DNA from 2 places in the Nonomuraea muscovyensis genome. Region 1 is predicted to be linked to the other one. Evidence: riboswitches for the same ligand, from Rfam matches in the RefSeq annotation. Region 1 holds a riboswitch; the other holds the start of a gene.
The links. Region 1 has a riboswitch for S-adenosylmethionine ahead of thrC (threonine synthase). Riboswitches for the same ligand answer to the same signal wherever they lie in the genome.
Positions count from the first base shown of each region.

Region 2: it holds a riboswitch for S-adenosylmethionine, as region 1 does, so the genes downstream of both, FHU36_RS11120 (aminotransferase class V-fold PLP-dependent enzyme) here and thrC (threonine synthase) in region 1, are expected to answer to the same signal.

Region 1 is NZ_JACHJB010000001.1:1,988,988-1,998,569, reverse strand. Features, by position in the region: gene otsB (trehalose-phosphatase) at 1-298, shown strand, start outside; gene FHU36_RS09335 (hypothetical protein) at 333-932, shown strand; gene FHU36_RS09330 (MFS transporter) at 910-2,076, opposite strand; gene FHU36_RS09325 (alpha,alpha-trehalose-phosphate synthase (UDP-forming)) at 2,108-3,544, opposite strand; gene FHU36_RS09320 (RNA polymerase sigma factor) at 3,576-4,130, shown strand; SAM riboswitch class I at 4,210-4,351, shown strand; gene thrC (threonine synthase) at 4,365-5,597, shown strand; gene FHU36_RS09310 (MoaD/ThiS family protein) at 5,621-5,896, shown strand; gene FHU36_RS09305 (cold-shock protein) at 6,283-6,483, shown strand; gene groL (chaperonin GroEL) at 6,840-8,465, shown strand; gene FHU36_RS09295 (YbhB/YbcL family Raf kinase inhibitor-like protein) at 8,729-9,304, opposite strand; gene FHU36_RS44250 (ATP-binding cassette domain-containing protein) at 9,233-9,582, shown strand, end outside.
Region 2 is NZ_JACHJB010000001.1:2,356,084-2,365,665, reverse strand. Features, by position in the region: gene FHU36_RS11130 (NADH-quinone oxidoreductase subunit D) at 1-674, opposite strand, end outside; gene FHU36_RS11125 (DoxX family protein) at 822-1,412, shown strand; gene FHU36_RS11120 (aminotransferase class V-fold PLP-dependent enzyme) at 1,420-2,733, opposite strand; SAM riboswitch class IV at 2,780-2,895, opposite strand; gene FHU36_RS11115 (TerC family protein) at 3,006-3,737, shown strand; gene FHU36_RS11110 (cytochrome P450) at 3,747-4,937, shown strand; gene FHU36_RS11105 (SAM-dependent methyltransferase) at 4,944-5,906, opposite strand; gene FHU36_RS11100 (Rossmann-like and DUF2520 domain-containing protein) at 6,342-7,232, shown strand; gene panC (pantoate--beta-alanine ligase) at 7,223-8,050, shown strand; gene FHU36_RS11090 (L-aspartate oxidase) at 8,128-9,582, shown strand, end outside.

The DNA.
Region 1 (9,582 bases):
GGTGCTGGAGCCGGGCCGGATGGTGCTGGAGCTCCGGCCGCCCGGCATGGACAAGGGCCATGCGCTCGGCCTGTTCCTGGCCGAACGGGCCGCGAGGTCGGTGATGTTCGTCGGCGACGACCTCGGCGACCTGGCGGCGTTCGACGCGGTCGCGAACTCCGGGCTGCCCGGTGTCACCGTGTGCAGCGGCTCGGCCGAGGTGACGCTGCTCGCCGAACGCGCCGACATCGTGGTGGACGGCCCGGAGGGCGTCGTCGCCCTGCTCTCGGAGCTGGCCTCGGCTGTCAGCCGTCCCTAAACGCGCTGCAACCGGCCGGCGCTACGGTCGCGGCATGCCGAAGACAGCCTTCGCCGCCGCGGCCCTCGCCGCGACGGCCGCCCTGGTGCCCGCCGTCCCCGCCGCCGCGGCCGCCGCCTCCACCGTCGCCCCCACCGCCGCCACCAAGCCGCTGCACCTGCGTGGCGGTCTCACCCTGCACCTGCCGACCTCCTGGAAGGTGTACGGCAGGGGGGACCACATCCGGGTCATCACCGGCAGATGCGTCTCGCCCAAGGGCGGCTGGGGGCAGCCCGAGTGCGACAGCTTCTGGGTGCTCGGCCCCAAGGCCATCAAGCACGGCCAGGAGCTGTTCAACCCCTACACCGCCGAGCACCCCTACTACCCGGCCACCGACGTGCAGCTCTGCCCGCACAACCGCAAGTGGGGCCAGGTCCTCGGCGGGGCCTCGGTCAAGGGCCTGCGCCAGGTCGGCCCCGGCCACAAGGCCCACTACCGCGAGTGGAAGGCCACCTGCGTCTCCTACTCCACCGGCAAGGTGAAGTCGAGGTACGTCCAGCGGGAGTGGTTCCTGCCGCAGACCAAGGTGCTCGTGGTCGACCAGTGGGACACGCCCGGCCTGTCGGGCGTGCTCAAGCGCGCGACCTGGCGGTGAGCACCCCGCCGACGGCCAGGGCGATGGCCACCGGCACCACGAGGAACGCCTGGCGGGTGCCGAAACCGTCGGCCAGCGCGCCCAGTACCAGCGGTCCCACCCCGACGGCCGCTCCCGCGCAGATGGGAGCGGCCGCGGAGGCCCGGTGGGGGTGCCCGGCGGAGGTGGCGATCAGCTCGGCCAGGGCCAGCGGGAAGTGCAAGGAGACGCCGAGCCCGGCCAGCGCCAGCCCGGCGTAGGCGAGCACCGGGTGGGTGGCCGGCCAGAAGACCAGCCAGCCGGCTCCGCTCAGCAGCAGCGCCCCGAGGAACAACCGGTCGGGTGGCAGCCGGAGGGCCAGCCACCCGCCGGCGAACCTGCCGGCCGCCAGGCCCGCCGTGAACGCCGTCAGGCCGGTGGCGGCGGCCTCGGCGCTCAGCCCGGTGTTGACGCTGACGAGCGAGGCGGCCCACAGGTTGAAGCAGAACTCCAGCGCCACGCAGCAGAACAGCACCCCGCCGGCCACGTGGAACCGCCAGCCGGGGCGCGGGGTCGCCGTCCCGGAAGCGGCGGGGGCCGTGGCGCGGCCGGTCACGGGGACCCAGACCCGGCCCATGGCCAGCACCAGCGCCACGGTCAGCACCGGGGTGAGCAGCAGTGCCGCCCGCCAGCCGAGGACCGTCTGGGCCGCCACGCTCAGCGCGAGCGAGGCCGCCAGGCCGAACACCACGCCCACCCCGTTGGCTTCGCTGATCGCCGCGGGGCCCGCCGAGCCGTGGTGGTCGCTCAGCGCCGCCATCGAGGCGTACAGCGCCAGCGAGCCGAAGCAGCCGGCCAGGGCGAAGCCCAGCAGGGTGGCGGGCAGCGCGGGGACCATGACGAGCAGCACGCCGGCGTTCATGCCGGCCAGGCCGGCCCAGGTGGCGGCGCGCCGGCCGTGCCGGCGGGCCAGGGCGGGCAGGGTGAGACCGGCCAGCACGGTGCCGACGGCCATGGCGGTGCCGTGCAGCCCGGTGACGGCGTTGGACAGGCCGAGGTCCTGGCGGAGGAGGGGGAGGGCGGCGCTCAGTCCGTACAGGTAGGTGGCGAAGACGCCGAGCTGGAGGTAGACGAGCCAGGTGGCCCGGTCGCGGGTGAGCCGGATGCGCTCCACAGTGCTGGACATCCGGGCGACCCCTATGGCGAATGGCGAAATATCACCCCAGATCGTAGTTGAGGGCGTCGAGCTGCTCCGCGAGCCACCGCTGCGGAGGCAGGGCCGTGGCCGCGGCGGCCAGCAGCTCCCGGCGGCGCGCGCGCTCGTCGTCGGGCATCACCAGCGCCCGGTGCAGCGCGTCGGCGGTGCCGCAGACGTCGTAGGGGTTGACCAGGAGCGCGTGCTCGCCCAGCTCGGCCGCCGCCCCGGCCTCGCGCGACAGCACCAGCGCGGCCCGCGGCGACAGGACCGGGCCCTCCTTGGCCACGAGGTTCATGCCATCGCGGATCGGGTTGACCAGCAGCACGTCGGCCAGCCGGTAGGCGGCCAGCGAGCGGGGATAGTCGTCGTCGACGTTGAGGATCAGCGGGTCCCAGTCCTCGGTGGCGTACTCGTGCTCGATCTCCTGGGCGCAGCGCTGCACCGACGCGGTGTACTCGCGGTATTCGGGCAGGTCGTGCCGGCTCGGGTAGGCGAAGGCCAGGTGCACGACCCGCCCGTGCCATTCGGGGTGCGCCGCCAGGAACTCCCGGTAGGACAGCAGGCCGCGCACGATGTTCTTGGACAGCTCGGTGCGGTCGATGCGGACGATCAGCCGGCGGTCGCCGACCTGCTCGCGCAGCGCCGACATGTGCGACTCGACGTCCGGCTCGCCGGCCCGCCGGCGCAGCGCCTCGCCGTCCACGCCCAGCGCGTGCACGCCGACGCGGGTGGTGCGGCCCTCGTGCGTCACCGTCCGTGCCGCGCCGTCGACGTCGGCGCCCAGCAGCGCCCGGCAGCAGTCCATGAACGCCTGGGCCCAGCGCGCGGTGAGGAACCCCGCGTGGTCGGCGGCCAGGATGCCCTCCAGCACCTCGCGGGCCACCTCGTCGGGCAGCAGCGAGAAGTATTCGGGCGGGGCCCAGGGGGTGTGGCTGAAGTGGGCGATGCGCAGGTCGGGCCGCTCGGCCCGGAGCATCGCCGGGGTCAGCGTCAGGTGGTAGTCCTGCACCATCACCCGCGCCTCGTGGGCGGCCTCCTCGGCCAGCGCCAGAGCGAACGCGCCGTTGTAGTCGCGGTAGGACTCCCATTCGCGCTGGAACCGCGAGCCGAAGCTCGGCGTGTTGGGGATGTCGTAGAGCAGGTGGTTGACGAACCAGAGGGTCGAGTTGGCGACGGCGTTGTAGGCGCGGTGGAACGTGGCCGCCGGGATGTCGAGCATCCGCAGCGCGCCGGTGTCGTAGCCGGCGTGGTCGAGCCGCCCGCCGGGCGCCTGGCGGACCGCGCTGCGGTCGTCGTCGGACAGCGCGGCGCACACCCACAGCACGCCGAGGTCCTTGCCCACCCCGGACAGCCCCGAGACCAGGCCGCCGCCGCCGCGCTTCATGGTGAGGACACCGTCGTCGGAGACGGTGAAGGAGACGGGACCTCTGTTGGACGCAACCAGGACGCTGTTCATTTACGCTCCCTCCAACCATAGGATCCCAGCTATGGCGCTTGATGAGCTAACCGAGGAACTGGCACGTTCCGCCGCAGCCGGAGATCATCGCGCGCTCGGCGAGCTGCTGCGGCGGATCGAGCCCGACGTCATGCGGCACTGCGGCCGGATCCTGCCCTACCGGCAGGACGCCGAGGAGGCCTCGCAGGACACCCTGCTCGCCGTGGCCCGCAACATCGGCCGCTTCGAGGGGCGCGCCAGGTTCAGCACGTGGCTGCACATCGTGACCGCCAACTGCGCGCGCACCACCTACCGGTCGCTGAAGCGCCGGGCGGCCGAGCAGAGCTCCGACGAGCTGCCCATGCAGAAGCCCGACGTGCGCCGGGTCAGCGTCATCGCCGGGTCGCGGCTCGACCTGCTCGACGCCATGGAGGCGCTGGAGGCCGACAAGCCCGACCTGGCCCAGGCGCTGGTGCTGCGCGACATCGTCCAGCTCGACTACAGCGAGGTGGCCGAGCAGCTCGGCATCCCGCTCGGCACCGCCAAGTCGCGCATCCACCAGGCGCGCAAGTACGTCCAGGCGGCGCTCGGCGAGGACTATCGGTGAGACCGTCTGTCTCGAATGGTGAGACGATTGGTCAGCCGGCCGGCATCGCCGGGTAGAGTTCGATCCGACAACTGAATATTGCTCATCCAGAGGGGTGGAGGGACCGGCCCTGCGAAGCCCCGGCAACCCTCCCGGCTTGAGACTCGCGACCTGGCGAGGCCGACCGGGACAAGGTGCCAATTCCGGTCTGCGGTCAAGGTGGCCGCGGGCGAAGATGAGGGAAGGCCTCGCTTCATGTCGCTTGACTTCGGTCCTGCCACCGCCCTGTCCTGCCGCGAGTGCGGCACCCGCTACGACCTCGGCCCCAGCTTCGCCTGTCTGGAGTGTTTCGGGCCGCTCGAGGCGGCCTACTCCTTCGGCGACGTCACCCGCGCGGAGATCGAGTCGGGCCCGGCCAACATCTGGCGCTACCGCTCCCTGCTCCCCGTCCCCGCCGACGTCGCCACCAAGCCCAACATGAACCCGGGCTGGACCAAGCTGGTCAAGGCGGGCAACCTCGGCAAGGCGCTGGGCATCAGGTCCCTGTACGTCAAGGACGACTCGGGCAACCCGACCCACTCCTTCAAGGACCGGGTCGTCGCCATCGCCGTCGAGGCGGCCCGCAACTTCGGCTTCCACACGCTGTCCTGCTCCTCCACGGGCAACCTCGCCGGTGCGGTGACGGCCGCCGCGGCGCGGGCGGGGCTGGACGCGTGCGTGTTCATCCCCGCCGACCTGGAGCAGGCCAAGATCGCCATGGCGCGGGTGTTCGGCGGCAGGCTGATCGGCATCGAGGGCACCTACGACGAGGTCAACCGGTTCTGCTCGGAGCTGATCGGCGACCCGCTGGGCGACAAGTGGGGCTTCGTCAACGTCAACCTGCGGCCCTACTACGCCGAGGGCTCCAAGACGCTCGCCTACGAGATCGCCGAGCAGCTCGGCTGGCGGCTGCCCGAGCAGATCGTCATCCCGATCGCCTCCGGTTCCCAGCTCACGAAGATCGACAAGGGCTTCAAGGAGCTGATCGCGCTGGGGCTGGTCGAGGACCGGCCGTACAAGGTCTTCGGCGCGCAGGCGCAGGGCTGCTCGCCGGTGTCGGCCGCCTTCAAGGCGGGCCACGACGTGGTCCAGCCGGTCAAGCCCGACACCATCGCCAAGTCCCTGGCCATCGGCAACCCCGCCGACGGGCCGTACGTGCTTGACATCGCCCGCCGCACCGGCGGGGCGGTCGAGGACGTCACCGACGCCGAGATCGTCGCCGCGATCAAGCTGCTCGCCTCGACCGAGGGTGTCTTCGCCGAGACGGCCGGCGGGGTCACCGTCGGCGTGCTGAAGAAGCTCGTCGAGAGCGGGCGGCTCGACCCCGAGGCGGAGACCGTGGTGCTCAACACCGGCGACGGGCTCAAGACGCTCGACGCGGTGTCCGGCGACGCGGCGCCCACGGCCGTGATCCGGCCCTCTCTCGACGCGTTCCGCGCGGCTGTCTGACAACCAGGAAAGGCGAGGTAAAGATGAGTGTTTCGGTACGGATTCCGACCATCCTGCGCACCTACACCGGCGGAAACGCGGAAGTGAGTGGCGAAGGCGCGACTCTTCGTGACGTTCTCGCGAAGCTCGACTCCGACTACCCGGGGATCGGCGCGCGAATTTTGGATGAATCGGGCAAGATTCGCCGTTTTGTCAACGTTTACGTGGGTGAAGAGGACGTCCGTTTCGCCGAAGGGCTGGACACTCCGGCGCCCGACGGTGTCCAGATCTCCATCATCCCGGCCGTCGCGGGCGGCTGACCGCTCGCCGGTTCGTAGCCGGCCGGCCGACGTCCGGCCCGTGCATGCGGGACTCGCGCCCCGGCCGGCGTGCGGGTCGCGATCCCGGTGCGGGAGGCGCGATCCCGTTCGCGGACGGCTGAAGCGGTCGTCCGGATCGCAGGCCGCGGCCACAACGCAGCACCAGAAGGCGCCCCTTGTGGGCGCCTTCCGCTTTTTGGGGAATTTCAAACTTGAACGAGCCCACTGGGATGAATTGCGCAGTTCGTTCTTTGACACTGTTGCCAAACGCCGTGCCACAGGTATGGTCGAGGCGATCGTCCGCCTGATTTCACCATAAGTCGTGACGATTGCGGGTCTCGCGGAGGAATGGGCGGGATCCGCGAGACCAGTAAGAGGAGTCGGAAGTGGCGCAGGGCACCGTCAAGTGGTTCAACGCGGACAAGGGCTACGGCTTCATCGCGGTAGACGGTGGTAAGGATGTATTCGTTCATTACTCGGCCATCATGATGGACGGCTATCGCTCTCTGGAGCAGGGCCAGCGCGTCGAGTTCGAGATCACACAGGGCCAGAAGGGGCCGCAGGCGGAATCCGTCCGCACGGTCTGATCCACCTCACTGGCGCGCATCGGCAGGCCGTACGGCAGCGCAGTCCGGCGCGGCCTGTCGTTCCCCCCTCCACCGGAGATGCGGCGGGCCTCTCGCAGGCCCGCCGCACGGGGACCTCTCGGGTAATCGTCCCGTTCTGTCCTGGACAACCCTTGGTCTGAGCTGGGCAGGGGCGGAGTTGGCTTGCACTCGGCGGGGTAGAGTGCTAAACAATTCGTTGGCACTCTCTGTTCGTGAGTGCCAGCAACGGGGATCGAGACGATGGGGTTCGCCAACGGAGACGCGGGCCCACATGCCGTCGCGGGCGTCGGCTCGGTCCACTACCAAGCCACCCTGTATCTGGGAGGTCTAGCCTTATGGCAGCCAAGATGATTGCGTTTGACGAGGACGCCCGGCGCGGTCTCGAGCGCGGTATGAACCAGCTCGCCGACGCCGTCAAGGTGACCCTGGGGCCGAAGGGCCGCAACGTCGTGCTGGAGAAGAAGTGGGGCGCTCCCACGATCACCAACGACGGTGTGTCCATCGCCAAGGAGATCGAGCTCGAGGACCCGTGGGAGAAGATCGGGGCCGAGCTGGTCAAGGAAGTCGCCAAGAAGACGGACGACGTCGCGGGTGACGGCACCACCACCGCCACCGTGCTCGCCCAGGCGCTGGTGCGCGAGGGGCTGCGCAACGTTGCCGCCGGCGCCAACCCGATGGCCCTGAAGAAGGGCATCGAGGCCGCGGTCGAGCGCGTCAGCGAGGAGCTGTCCAAGCTGGCCAAGGACGTGGAGACCAAGGAGCAGATCGCCTCCACCGCCTCCATCTCCGCCGCCGACCCCGAGATCGGCTCGCTCATCGCCGAGGCGATGGACAAGGTCGGCAAGGAAGGCGTCATCACCGTCGAGGAGAGCAACACCTTCGGTCTGGAGCTCGAGCTCACCGAGGGCATGCGCTTCGACAAGGGCATGACGTCGATGTACTTCGTCACCGACTCGGACCGCATGGAGGCCGTGCTCGAGGACCCGTACATCCTGATCGTCAACTCCAAGATCTCGGCCAACAAGGACCTGCTGCCGCTGCTCGACAAGGTCGTGCAGTCCGGCAAGCCGCTCCTGATCATCGCCGAGGACATCGAGGGCGAGGCCCTGGCGACCCTGGTCGTCAACAAGATCCGCGGCCTGTTCCGCTCCGTGGCCGTCAAGGCCCCGGGCTTCGGTGACCGTCGCAAGGCCATGCTCGGCGACATCGCCATCCTCGCCGGTGGCCAGGTCATCGCCGAGGAGCTCGGCCTCAAGCTGGAGAGCACCACGCTCGACCAGCTCGGCCGCGCCCGCAAGGTCGTCGTCACCAAGGACGAGACCACGATCGTCGACGGCGCGGGCGACCCCGACGCCATCGCCGGCCGGGTCAACGAGATCCGCGCCGAGATCGAGCGCACCGACTCCGACTACGACCGCGAGAAGCTCCAGGAGCGCCTGGCCAAGCTCGCCGGTGGTGTCGCCGTCATCAAGGCCGGCGCCGCGACCGAGGTCGAGCTCAAGGAGCGCAAGCACCGCATCGAGGACGCCGTGCGCAACGCCAAGGCGGCCGTCGAGGAGGGCATCGTCCCCGGCGGTGGCGTGGCGCTGCTGCAGGCCGGCGCCAAGGCGTTCGACAAGCTGGAGCTGTCGGGCGACGAGGCCACCGGTGCCGCGATCGTGCGCAAGGCTCTGGAGGAGCCGCTGAAGCAGATCGCCGTCAACGCCGGCCTTGAGGGCGGCGTCGTGGTGGAGAAGGTCCGCAACCTCACTCCGGGCGAGGGCCTCAACGCCGCCACGGGCGACTACGTCAACATGTTCGAGGCGGGCATCATCGACCCGGCCAAGGTGACGCGCTCCGCGCTGCAGAACGCCGCCTCCATCGCGGCGCTCTTCCTCACCACCGAGGCCGTCATCGCCGAGAAGCCCGAGAAGACCCCTGCCGCTCCCGCCATGCCCGGCGGCGGCGACATGGACTTCTGACGCCTTCCAGGCACCCTGCAGCACCCATCGGGCGACCCGGCACCACCGGGTCGCCCGATTCGTTGTGTGGCTGCCTGCTCGCGGTCGTGAAGGCGGACTGGGCCGTGCGGCGGGTGGGGTTCGGCGGTGCTGTGCCGTGAAGGCGGACTGGGTCGTGAAGGCGGACCGTGCGGCGGGTCACCTGGCGGTGCCGGGTGGAAGCGGGCCGCGGCGGGCGGCCCGCTCGCCGGGAGGCGGGGAGCGGGCCGGGCCGTGGAGCGGGGTCAGACGCCGAAGTGGGGGATGATGTGGCCGCGGGCCAGGGTGTTGGCGGTGATGTTGAAGCCGACCACCGCCGGGCTGGCGTCGGTGTCGACGCCCAGCTCGTCGACGCCCAGGGCGTGGACCGTGAAGACGTAGCGGTGCGGGTCGCCGGGCGGGGGAGCGGCGCCGCCGTAGGCCTTGACGCCGTAGTCGTTGCGGGCGTGGGCCGCGCCCTCCGGCAGCCCCTTGAACTCCGGCGCGGTGCCGGCGCCCGTGGGCAGCTCGGTGACCGAGGCCGGGATGCCGAACAGCACCCAGTGCCAGAATCCGCTGCCCGTCGGCGCGTCGGGGTCGAAGCAGGTGACGGCGTAGCCGCGGGTGCCCTCCGGGGCGCCGGACCAGCGCAGGGCGGGCGAGAGGTTCTGGCCGGTCATGCCCCAGTCGTTGAAGACGTGCAGGTCTCCCAGCCTCTCCCCGTCCATGATGTCGTCGCTCTCGACGGTGAGCGCGGGGACCGACGGCAGATGTTCGTGCGGCAGCGGTGCGGGCACGACGTTGCTCCTTCGTTGGCGGCCTTGCGTGGTCTTTCCCGCCATCCTAGAAGCGCCGACCCCGTACGGGCGGTTCTCCACGACGGGACGGGCGCAGCCAGATTCGGGCGCGCCAGAACTGGGGCGCCGACAGCGGGGGCGCCATGGGCGGGGCCGCTGTGGGCGGGCGCCGGGAGCGGGTGTGCCCTGAACGGGGGTGCCGGGGCGGGGCCGGGGGCGGGCAGGTCCACCCTCGTGCGCTGCGTCTCCGGCATCCACCGGCCGGACCGCGGGCAGATCTTCTTCGACGGCGAGGAGCGGGCGTTCCACTCGCCCGAGAAGGC
Region 2 (9,582 bases), 370 kb from region 1:
TGCATGATCTGCTCGCGGTGGAGGACGCCGACGCCCTTGGTGCGGGCGACGAAGATCTCGTTGTGCAGGATGAGGTCCTCGATGTCGGGGACGCGGCGGCGGGTCTCGGCGACCGCCTGCGACACCCGGTCGAGCCACCCGTACGGCAGATCCTCCTTCAGCCCGCCGACCCGGTTGAACATGTAGTGCATGCGCCCGCCGGAGATCTCCTCCATGACGGCCTGGATGCGTTCGCGCTCGGTGAAGGCGTAGAAGACCGGGGTGATCGCGCCCAGCTCCAGCGGATAGGAGCCGAGGAACATCAGGTGGCTGAGCACCCGGTTGAGCTCGGCCAGCAGTGTTCGCGCCCAGACGGCGCGGACCGGTGGCTCCATGCCGAGCATGCGCTCGGCGGCGATCACCACGCCCAGCTCGTTGGCGAAGCCGGACAGCCAGTCGTGCCGGTTGGCCAGCATGATGATCTGGCGGTAGTCGCGGACCTCGAACAGCTTCTCGGCGCCCCGGTGCATGTAGCCGATGATCGGCTCGGCGGCCGTGATGCGCTCGCCGTCGAGGGTGAGGCGGAGCCGGAGCACGCCGTGCGTCGACGGGTGCTGCGGGCCGATGTTGAGGATCATGTCCTCGGTCGCCAGCTCCTTGGCTCCCACGCCGATGCCGACCACGCGTTCCGTCATAAGGCCATGCTGCCACCGGCCGCCGGGGCGGGCCAGCGCAGGGGCGGACGCAGGGGCGGACGCCGGGGAGGGTCAAGGAACGGTATGGACGCGCATCCCGGATTCCGACGGGGGGACATATAGCAGGAAACGGGGGGAGAAACCACCATGAAGAGGTTTGTGTTCGACGTCACCGCGCTCATCGCGCGCGTGACGCTCGGCGTGATCCTCGTGGCGCACGGCTGGCAGAAGTGGCAGAGCGGCCTGGGAGCCACGACGCAGCAGTTCACCCAGACCGGAGTGCCGCTGCCCGAGGTCGCCGCCGCGTTCACGATCGCCGCCGAGGTGATCGGCGGCATCCTGCTGATCATCGGCTTCCTGGTACGGCTCGCGGCGCTCGCCTGGTTCGTCGTGGGGCTCGGCGCCATCGCCTTCGTCCACGCTCCGAACGGCATGTTCGTCAGCGATGGGGGCTGGGAGTTCGCCGCCGGGCTGGCCGCGCTCTGCCTCATGCTCATAGGAGCGGGCGGTGGCCGGTTCGGGATCGACGGGATCATCCACGGGGCCTGGTCACGCAAGAGGGAGCGGCGCCGCCTGGACAGGGAGGGCATCCCGGCGAGCGGGCCCGGCGGCGTGCCGCCGCAGGGCACCGCCCCGCAGGGCACCGCCCCGCGGGGTGACATGACCCGCGAGGACATGAGCGACATCGACTCGATGTTCACCGACGACCCCACCAAGCGCAGGCCACCCAACCGCTGACCCGGGGCTACGCGCGGGAGGCGAGGTCGCGCACGGCCGCGACCAGCCGGTCCACGTGCTCCTCGGTGGTGCCGATGCCGATCGACGCCCGCACCGCCGAGGCCGTGCCGTCCTCGCAGCCGCCGCCGGACTCGCCCAGCAGGTGCCGGAGGAACGGGTGCGCGCAGAACTTCCCGTCGCGCACCCCGATCCCGTACTCGCCGGACAGCGCCTCGGCGACCTCCCGCGCGGAGTAGCCGTCCACGGTGAACGAGACGATGCCCACGCGCGGGTGGTCCGGCCCCCACAGCGACAGTTCCCGCACCCCGGCGATCGCGGCCAGCCCGGCGCGCAGCCGCGCGATGAGCCGCTCCTCCTCGCACACCAGCGTGTCCCACCCGGTGGCGGTCAGCGCGTCGCAGGCGGCGGCGATGGCGATGGCGCCCAGCACGTTCGGCGTGCCCGCCTCGTGCCGCGGCTCCGGGTCGTCGTACCAGTCGACGCCGGCCGGCCCCTCGTCGGCGGTCCCCACCGAGCGGACCGCGCCGCCCCCCTTGAGGTACGGCTCGCCGGCCGCCAGCCAGTCGCGCCGACCGACCAGCACCCCGGCGCCGAACGGCGCGTACAGCTTGTGCCCGGAGAAGGCCACGTAGTCGAGGTCGAGGGCGGTCAGGTTGAGCGGCCGGTGCGGAACGAGTTGGGCGGCGTCGACCAGGACGCGGGCGCCGTGGCGGTGCGCGATGTGCGCCAGCGCCGCGATCGGCCACAGCTCGCCGGTGACGTTGGAGGCGGCGGTGACCACGAGCAGCTTGGGCCCGTCGACGGCCGCCAGCGCCTCGTCGGCCGCGCGCACCGCCTCGCCGGGGAAGGCGGGCGGCGCCAGGCGTACGGACCGCTCCCAGGGCAGCAGGGAGGCGTGGTGCTCGCTGTCGAACACCACGACGGTGGTGCCCTCGGGCAGGCAGCGGGCGAGCAGGTTGGTGGCGTCGGTGGTGTTGCGCGTGAAGACCACGGCGTCGTCGGGACGGGCGCCCGCGAACGCCCGCACGGTGTGGCGGGCCTGCTCGTAGCGGGCGGTGGTGAGCTGGGAGGCGTACCCCGCGCCGCGGTGCACGCTGGAGTATGCCGGGAGCGCGGCGGCGACGGCGGCGCTGACCGGCTCCAGACAGGGGGCGCTCGCGGCGTAGTCGAGGTTGGCGTACCCGACCAGCCGGCCGCCCTTGACCGGTACCTCCAGGTCGGCGCCCAGCACGGCCGGGATCGGCCGCGGCGCGTCAGGGCGGGGGTCGTGGGACGCGGCGGCCTGGGCCGGCACGGAGTTGAAGATCGTCAGAGTGGACACGGCGATACCTCCTACGGGGCCATCGGGCCCCCGGAAGCAGCCATGGAGCCCGCGCTTGCCCGCCACACCTCGTGACGGACCAGGTCCTCACCCGGGGCACCCCGCCGCGGACGCGAGGGTTGCCGGCCAGCGAGCCGGGGCTTGGCGCTGGCACTCATGACCTACGAGCTGCACTATAACCGACACTCACCCGTGATTCGCAACCGCGAACTCTCGGGACGCTTCAACCGTTGCCTCCGGGTACATCCCCCGAGAACCTTGGAGGTAAGGACATGTTGGACTGGGTGAGCGACCCGCAGATCTGGATAGGGTTCTTCACGCTCGTCGCCCTGGAGATCGTCCTGGGCATCGACAACATCATCTTCATCTCCATCCTGGCGGGCAAGCTGCCGCCCGAGCAGCGCGACAGAGCGCGGGTACTGGGGCTCGGAGCCGCGTTGATCTCGCGGTTGCTCCTGCTGCTGGCGCTGTCGTGGGTGGTGCGGCTGACGGAGCCGTTGTTCGAGGTGTTCGGCGAGGAGATCTCGGGGCGCGACCTGATCCTCCTGCTGGGCGGGCTCTTCCTGCTCGCCAAGAGCGTGACCGAGATCGGGCACAGCATGGAGCTGAAGGAGGGCGACGGCAAGAAGAGGGCCGCCACCTCCTTCACCTCGGTCATCGTCCAGATCATGATCCTGGACGTGGTCTTCTCCCTCGACTCGGTGATCACCGCGGTCGGCATGGTGGACGAGCTGGGCGTGATGATCGCGGCCGTGGTCGCGGCGGTCCTCGTGATGCTGGTCGCCTCCGGGCCGATCAGCAGGTTCGTGGACCGGCACCCGAGCATCAAGATGCTGGCCCTGGCGTTCCTCGTGCTCATCGGCGTGGTCCTCATCGCCGAGGGGCTCGACCAGCACATCCCCAAGGGCTACATCTACTTCGCGATGGCGTTCTCGGTCATCGTCGAGATGCTCAACATCCGGATGCGCAGCCGGCACACCAAGCAGCGGGAGACCACTCCGTAAGATGCAGGTGTGCGCTTTGACCCCTGGAATCCGGATTTCGTCGCCCACCCCTACGACGCCTACGCCGAGCTGAGGCGCGACGCGCCCGTCAGCTACTTCGAGCCGACCGGGCAGTGGCTGATCTCCCGGTACGCCGACGTCAACGCCCTGCTCAGGGATCGCCGGCTGGGCCGGGCCTACCTTCACACGGCCACCCACGAGGAGTTCGGGCGGGAGCCGGAGCCGGAGTTCCAGGAGCCGTTCTGGCGGGTGGTCAGGGCCGGCATGCTCGATGTCGAGCCGCCGGTCCACACCCGGTTGCGCCGCCTGGTCTCCCGGGCGTTCACCCCGCGCATGGTCGAGTCACTGCGGCCTCGGGTCCGCGCCATCGCCGCCGGCCTGGTCGACACGTTCGTGGAGAAGGGCGGCGGCGACCTGATCGCCGAGGTGGCCGAGCCGTTGCCGGTGACGGTGATCGCCGACATGCTCGGCGTGCCCGAGGCCGACCGTCCGCTGCTGCGCCCCTGGTCGGCGGACATCTGCGGCATGTACGAGCTCAACCCGTCGCCGGAGGCGCAGCACACGGCGGTCCGGGCGGCCGACGAGTTCGCCGGTTACCTCAGGGGCCTGGCCCGCGAGCGGGCGTCACGCCCCGGCGAGGACCTGATCTCCGCCCTGGCGCAGATCGACGAGCTGACCGAGGACGAGCTGGTCGGCACCTGCGTGCTGCTGCTGAACGCGGGCCACGAGGCCACCGTGAACGTGACCGGCAACGGCTGGTGGTCGCTGTTCCGCAACCCCGCCGAGCTGACCCGGCTGCGCGAGGATCGGAGCCTGCTGCCCACGGCGGTCGAGGAGCTGATGCGGTGGGACACCCCGCTGCAGATGTTCGAGCGGTGGGTGCTGGAGGACATCGAGGTGCACGGCACCCGGATCCCGCGCGGGAGCGAGGTGGCGCTGCTGTTCGGCTCGGCCAACCGCGACCCCGAGGTGTTCGCCGACCCCGACCGGCTCGACGTGGGGCGCGCCGACAACCCGCACATCTCGTTCGGGGCGGGCATCCACTTCTGCCTCGGCGCGCCGCTGGCCCGCATCGAGCTGATCGAGTCGTTCGGGGCGCTGCTCGACCGGGCCGACCGGCTGGAGCTGCTGCGCGAGCCGGAGTGGAAGCCCGGCTACGTCATCCGCGGTCTTCACTCGCTGGACCTCGCGGTCGCCTAGCGGGAATCAGCGGGTCTGGGCGAGCCAGCCGAAGCCGCCCAGCCCGTTCGGATCGATCAGCTCGCCCTCCTCCGAAGCGCGTGCCAGCGCCCGCAGATATCCGCGCGGATCCTCTCGCGCCAGCTCCAGCGGCGGGCGGTGGCCGGTGACGCCCAGGGCGCGCAGCGCGGCCCGCTGTGTGGACAAGGTTGTGGATATCGCGCCGGCCCGCTCGCCGGCCGCGGCGCAGGCGTCGAGCGCCACATGCGCGGTGATGTCGCAGGTGCCGTCCGGTATGGGCGTCACGACCGAGCCGTCACGGTATCCGGTGAGCGTGCCATGAGGCGGCCGGTTATCCACAGGGTGTGCATAATCGATGGCGATCGCCCGGCCCCGGTCGAGCCGGGTCACGACCGACGCCCAGGCGGCGTCCCTGGGCCCGCCCAGCTCGACGCGCGCCCCCAGGGCGACCGGCGGCCACCATCGGTCGAGCCACGCGCGGTCGGCCGGCTCCAGCGGGCCGCCCAGCCGCTCCTCGCCCGTGCGGGTGTGCACCATGACCAGGCGTGGCCCGTCAGGTGTCTGCTCGGCCACGTCGAGCGGGACGTTGTCCAGCCACTCGTTCGCGATGGCCAGCCCGTGGATCGCGGCCGGGACGGTGGCGCTCCAGGCGATCGGCTCCGGCAGCCCGGCGGGCCGGGGGGACAGCTCGACGGCCGTGATGCGCAGCCGTTCGCGCAGTTTCGGACCGGCGGCCTCCAGCACGTGGCCCGCCAGCAGGCCCTCGCCGGCGCCGATGTCGACCAGGTCGAGCGTCGGCGGCCCGCCCAGCTCGGCGTCGACCTCCATGAGCAGCGCGAGGACCGCCTCGGCGAACGCGGGCGTGGCGCTGACCGAGGTGCGGAAGTGACCGGAGGGGCGTTCGCGCAGGTAGAAGCCGTCCTCGCCGTAGAGCGCGCGTTCCATCGCGGCACGCCAGGTGAGCCACATGCCTGGACTATCTCATGATCAGCGGTGACACGGAACGTGATCGCGTGACCGCGTGCTGTGGCGGCCTTGCGGTAACCTTTGCGTTGTCGCCGCGGCGCCGAGCCGGAGACGGCGCGCACGACGTAGAGCCCGGGCCGTTGACCGGTCCGGGCTCCGTCCGCCGGCCGGTCCAGTCGGCGGTTGGCCGGCCGCGCGTGCGCACCTCTCAAGGGGTCGCTGGTCAGGGGCGGGCGTCGGGTCCGGCGGTGGACTCGGCGCCCGCTGCCATCCGGTCAACCCCTCTCCTCATCTCTTTCGACAGGGGTGCACAGACTCGTGTGCCCTTGTCTGTTTTGTCGTTAACTCAACATGCGGCAAAACCCCCGTCACGTGCGCAGTCAGGCCCGGCCGTTACGCTGGGCGGCAGTGCCATCAGGTCGACAGGGGTGGGACGTCATGGACGCAAATGATCGGCCGGCACGGCTGGCCGTCGGAGTGCTGGGAGCGGGACGCGTGGGCTCCGCGCTCGGCGCGGCGCTCGCGCAGGCCGGGCACCGGATCGTCGCGGCGGGCGGGGTGTCCGACACCTCGATCAGGTGGGCCGCCGAGCGGCTGGGCGTCGTGCCCGTCCGGCCCGAGGACGTGGTCGCGGCGGCGGAGCTGATCCTGCTCACGGTGCCCGACGACGCGCTGCCCGACCTGGTGAACGGGCTGGCCGCCACCGGCGTCGAACTGCGGGGCAAGCTGCTGGTGCACACCAGCGGCGCCTACGGCCTGTCGGTGCTGGAGCCGGCGTCCCGGATGGGGGCGCTGCCGTTCGCGCTGCACCCGGTGATGACGTTCACCGGCCGTGACGACGACCTCAACCGGATCACCGGCTGCTCGTTCGGGGTGACGGCGCCGGACCCGCTGCGGCCCATCGCCGAGGCCCTGGTCATCGAGATGGGCGGCGAGCCGGTGTGGATCGCCGACTCCGACCGCGCCCTCTACCACGCGGCGCTGGCCGGGGCGGCCAACCACATGGTCACGCTCATCGCCGAGTCGTCGGAGCTGCTGCGCCGCATCGGCGTCGACCATCCCGGCCGGATGCTCGGCCCGCTGCTCGGCGCGGCCCTGGACAACGTGCTGCGGCTGGGCATCGCCGGGCTCACCGGTCCCGTGGTGCGCGGCGACGCGGGCACGGTGCGCAAGCACGTCGACGCGCTCATCCTGGCGGCACCCGAGGCGGCGGACGCCTACATCGCGCTCGCTAGGCTCACCGCCGACCGCGCGCTCGCCGCCGGGCTGCTGAAGCCCGAGGAGGCCGAGCGCCTGCTGGACGCGCTGGGAGGCAACATATGGACCTGATCGTCGCCGAGGACCGGTCCGACCTGGTCAAGGCCAGGGGGGAGGGGCGGGTGGCGCTGGTGCCCACGATGGGCGCGCTGCACGAGGGCCACCGCACGCTGATCCGCGAGGCTCGGGGCCGTGCCGACCAGGTCGTGGTGAGCATCTTCGTCAACCCCCTGCAGTTCGGGCCGAACGAGGACTACTCGCGCTATCCCCGCACGTTCGCCGCCGACCTGGAGGCGTGCCGGGAAGAGGGCGTGAGCGTGGTGTTCGCCCCCTCCGTGCAGACCATGTACCACCCCGACCGCCAGGTCGGGGTGAGCTCGGGCCTCATGGGCACGCTCGTGGAGGGCGCCAGCCGGCCGGGTCACTTCGACGGCGTGCTCACGGTCGTGCTCAAGCTGTTCAACCTGGTGAGCCCCGACCTCGCCGCCTTCGGCCAGAAGGACGCCCAGCAGCTCGCCCTGATCCGCCGCATGGTCGCCGACCTCGACCTGCCGATCGAGATCCTCGGCGTGCCCACGGTACGCGAGCCCGACGGGCTGGCCCTGTCGAGCCGCAACCGCTACCTGTCCGCCGACGACCGCCGGGTGGCGCTGTCCCTGTCCGGCGCCCTGCGCGCCGGCGCCGAGCGGTCCACCCCCGCCGAGGTCCGGGCGGCGGCGCGGGCGGTGCTGGACGAGGCGCCTCCCGGGCTGGCGGTCGACTACCTGGTGCTCGTGGATCCGGCCACGTTCACCGAGGTCCCCGACTCCTACGCCGGGGAGGCCGTGCTCGCGGTGGCCGCCAAGGTCGGCACCACCCGGCTCATCGACAACGTCACCGTGACGCTGTAGCCCCGCCCCCGGGATGGGGCATCCCGCGCCGGGCGTTATCGTCATTGTGACGAAATCGCTCCGACGAGGAGACCCCCATGAGTGCACCCGCGATCCCGCTGCGGTTGACCGCTCCCGCCCCGGGCTGGGTCGTCGAGGCCGACGTGGTCGTCGTGGGCTCCGGCATCGCCGGGCTCACCGTGGCGCTGCGGTACGCCGAGCTCGACCCCGCCGCCAAGGTCCTGGTCGTCACCAAGGACGTGCTCTCCTCCGGCTCCACCCGGTGGGCGCAGGGCGGCATCGCGGCCGTGCTCGACCCGGAGGACACACCCGAGGAGCACCTGAACGACACCCTGCTCGCCGGGGTCGGGCTGTGCGACGTGCGGGCCGTGCGGACGCTGGTCACCGAGGGGCCCGGCGCGCTGCGACGGCTGATGGCGCGCGGCGCGCGCTTCGACCGGACGGACGGCGGGCGGCTCCAGCTCACCCGCGAGGGCGGCCACCGGCGCGACCGCATCGTGCACGCGGGTGGCGACGCCACGGGTGCCGAGGTGCAGCGCGCCCTGGTCGAGGCGGTGCGGGCGAGCGCGATCGAGGTCGTCGAGCACGCGCTGGTGCTCGACCTGCTCAAGGACGCCCGCGGCCGGGCGCGCGGCGTGACGCTGCACGTCATGGGCGAGGGCGCGCGCGACGGGGTGGGCGCCGTGCACGCCGGGGCCGTGGTGCTGGCCACGGGCGGCATGGGCCAGGTCTACGCCGCCACGACCAACCCCGTCGTCTCCACCGGCGACGGGGTGGCGCTGGCGCTGCGGGCCGGAGCGGTGGTCCGCGACCTGGAGTTCGTCCAGTTCCACCCCACGGTGCTCTGGCTGGGCGAGGACTCGACCGGCCAGCAGCCGCTGATCTCCGAGGCGGTCAGGGGCGAGGGGGCGATCCTCGTCGACCACGCGGGTGAGGCGTTCATGCGTGACGTGCACGAGCTGGCCGACCTGGCCCCGCGTGACGTGGTGGCCAAGGCCATCATGCGCAGGATGCGCGAGAGCGGGCGCGACCACATGCTGCTCGACGGCCGCCACTTCGGCGAGGAGAGGTGGCGGGCCAGGTTCCCCACCATCCACGCGGTCTGCCGCGAGCACGGCGTCGACCCGGTCCGCGAGCCCATCCCCGTCGCCCCGGCCGCCCACTACGCCAGCGGCGGCGTCCGTACCGACCTGATGGGCCGCACGTCCATCGAGGGTCTGTACGCGTGCGGCGAGGTGGCCTGCACCGGCGTGCACGGCGCCAACCGGCTGGCGTCCAACTCGCTGCTGGAAGGGCTGGTGTTCGCCGAGCGCATAGCCGCGGACATCGCCCGCGACAACCGCGCCGGAGGCCGGCCGGAGCCGGGCGAGCCCGTCGCGAGCCGGACGCCGGACGGACTGGTCGACCCGCGCGCCAGGACCAGGATCCAGGCGCACATGAGCAGGGGGGCCGGCGTCCTGCGGGCCCGGGACTCCCTCGCCGGCACGGCCCGCGCGCTGCGCGACGCCCGCTGGACGCCCGTCCAGGTGGCG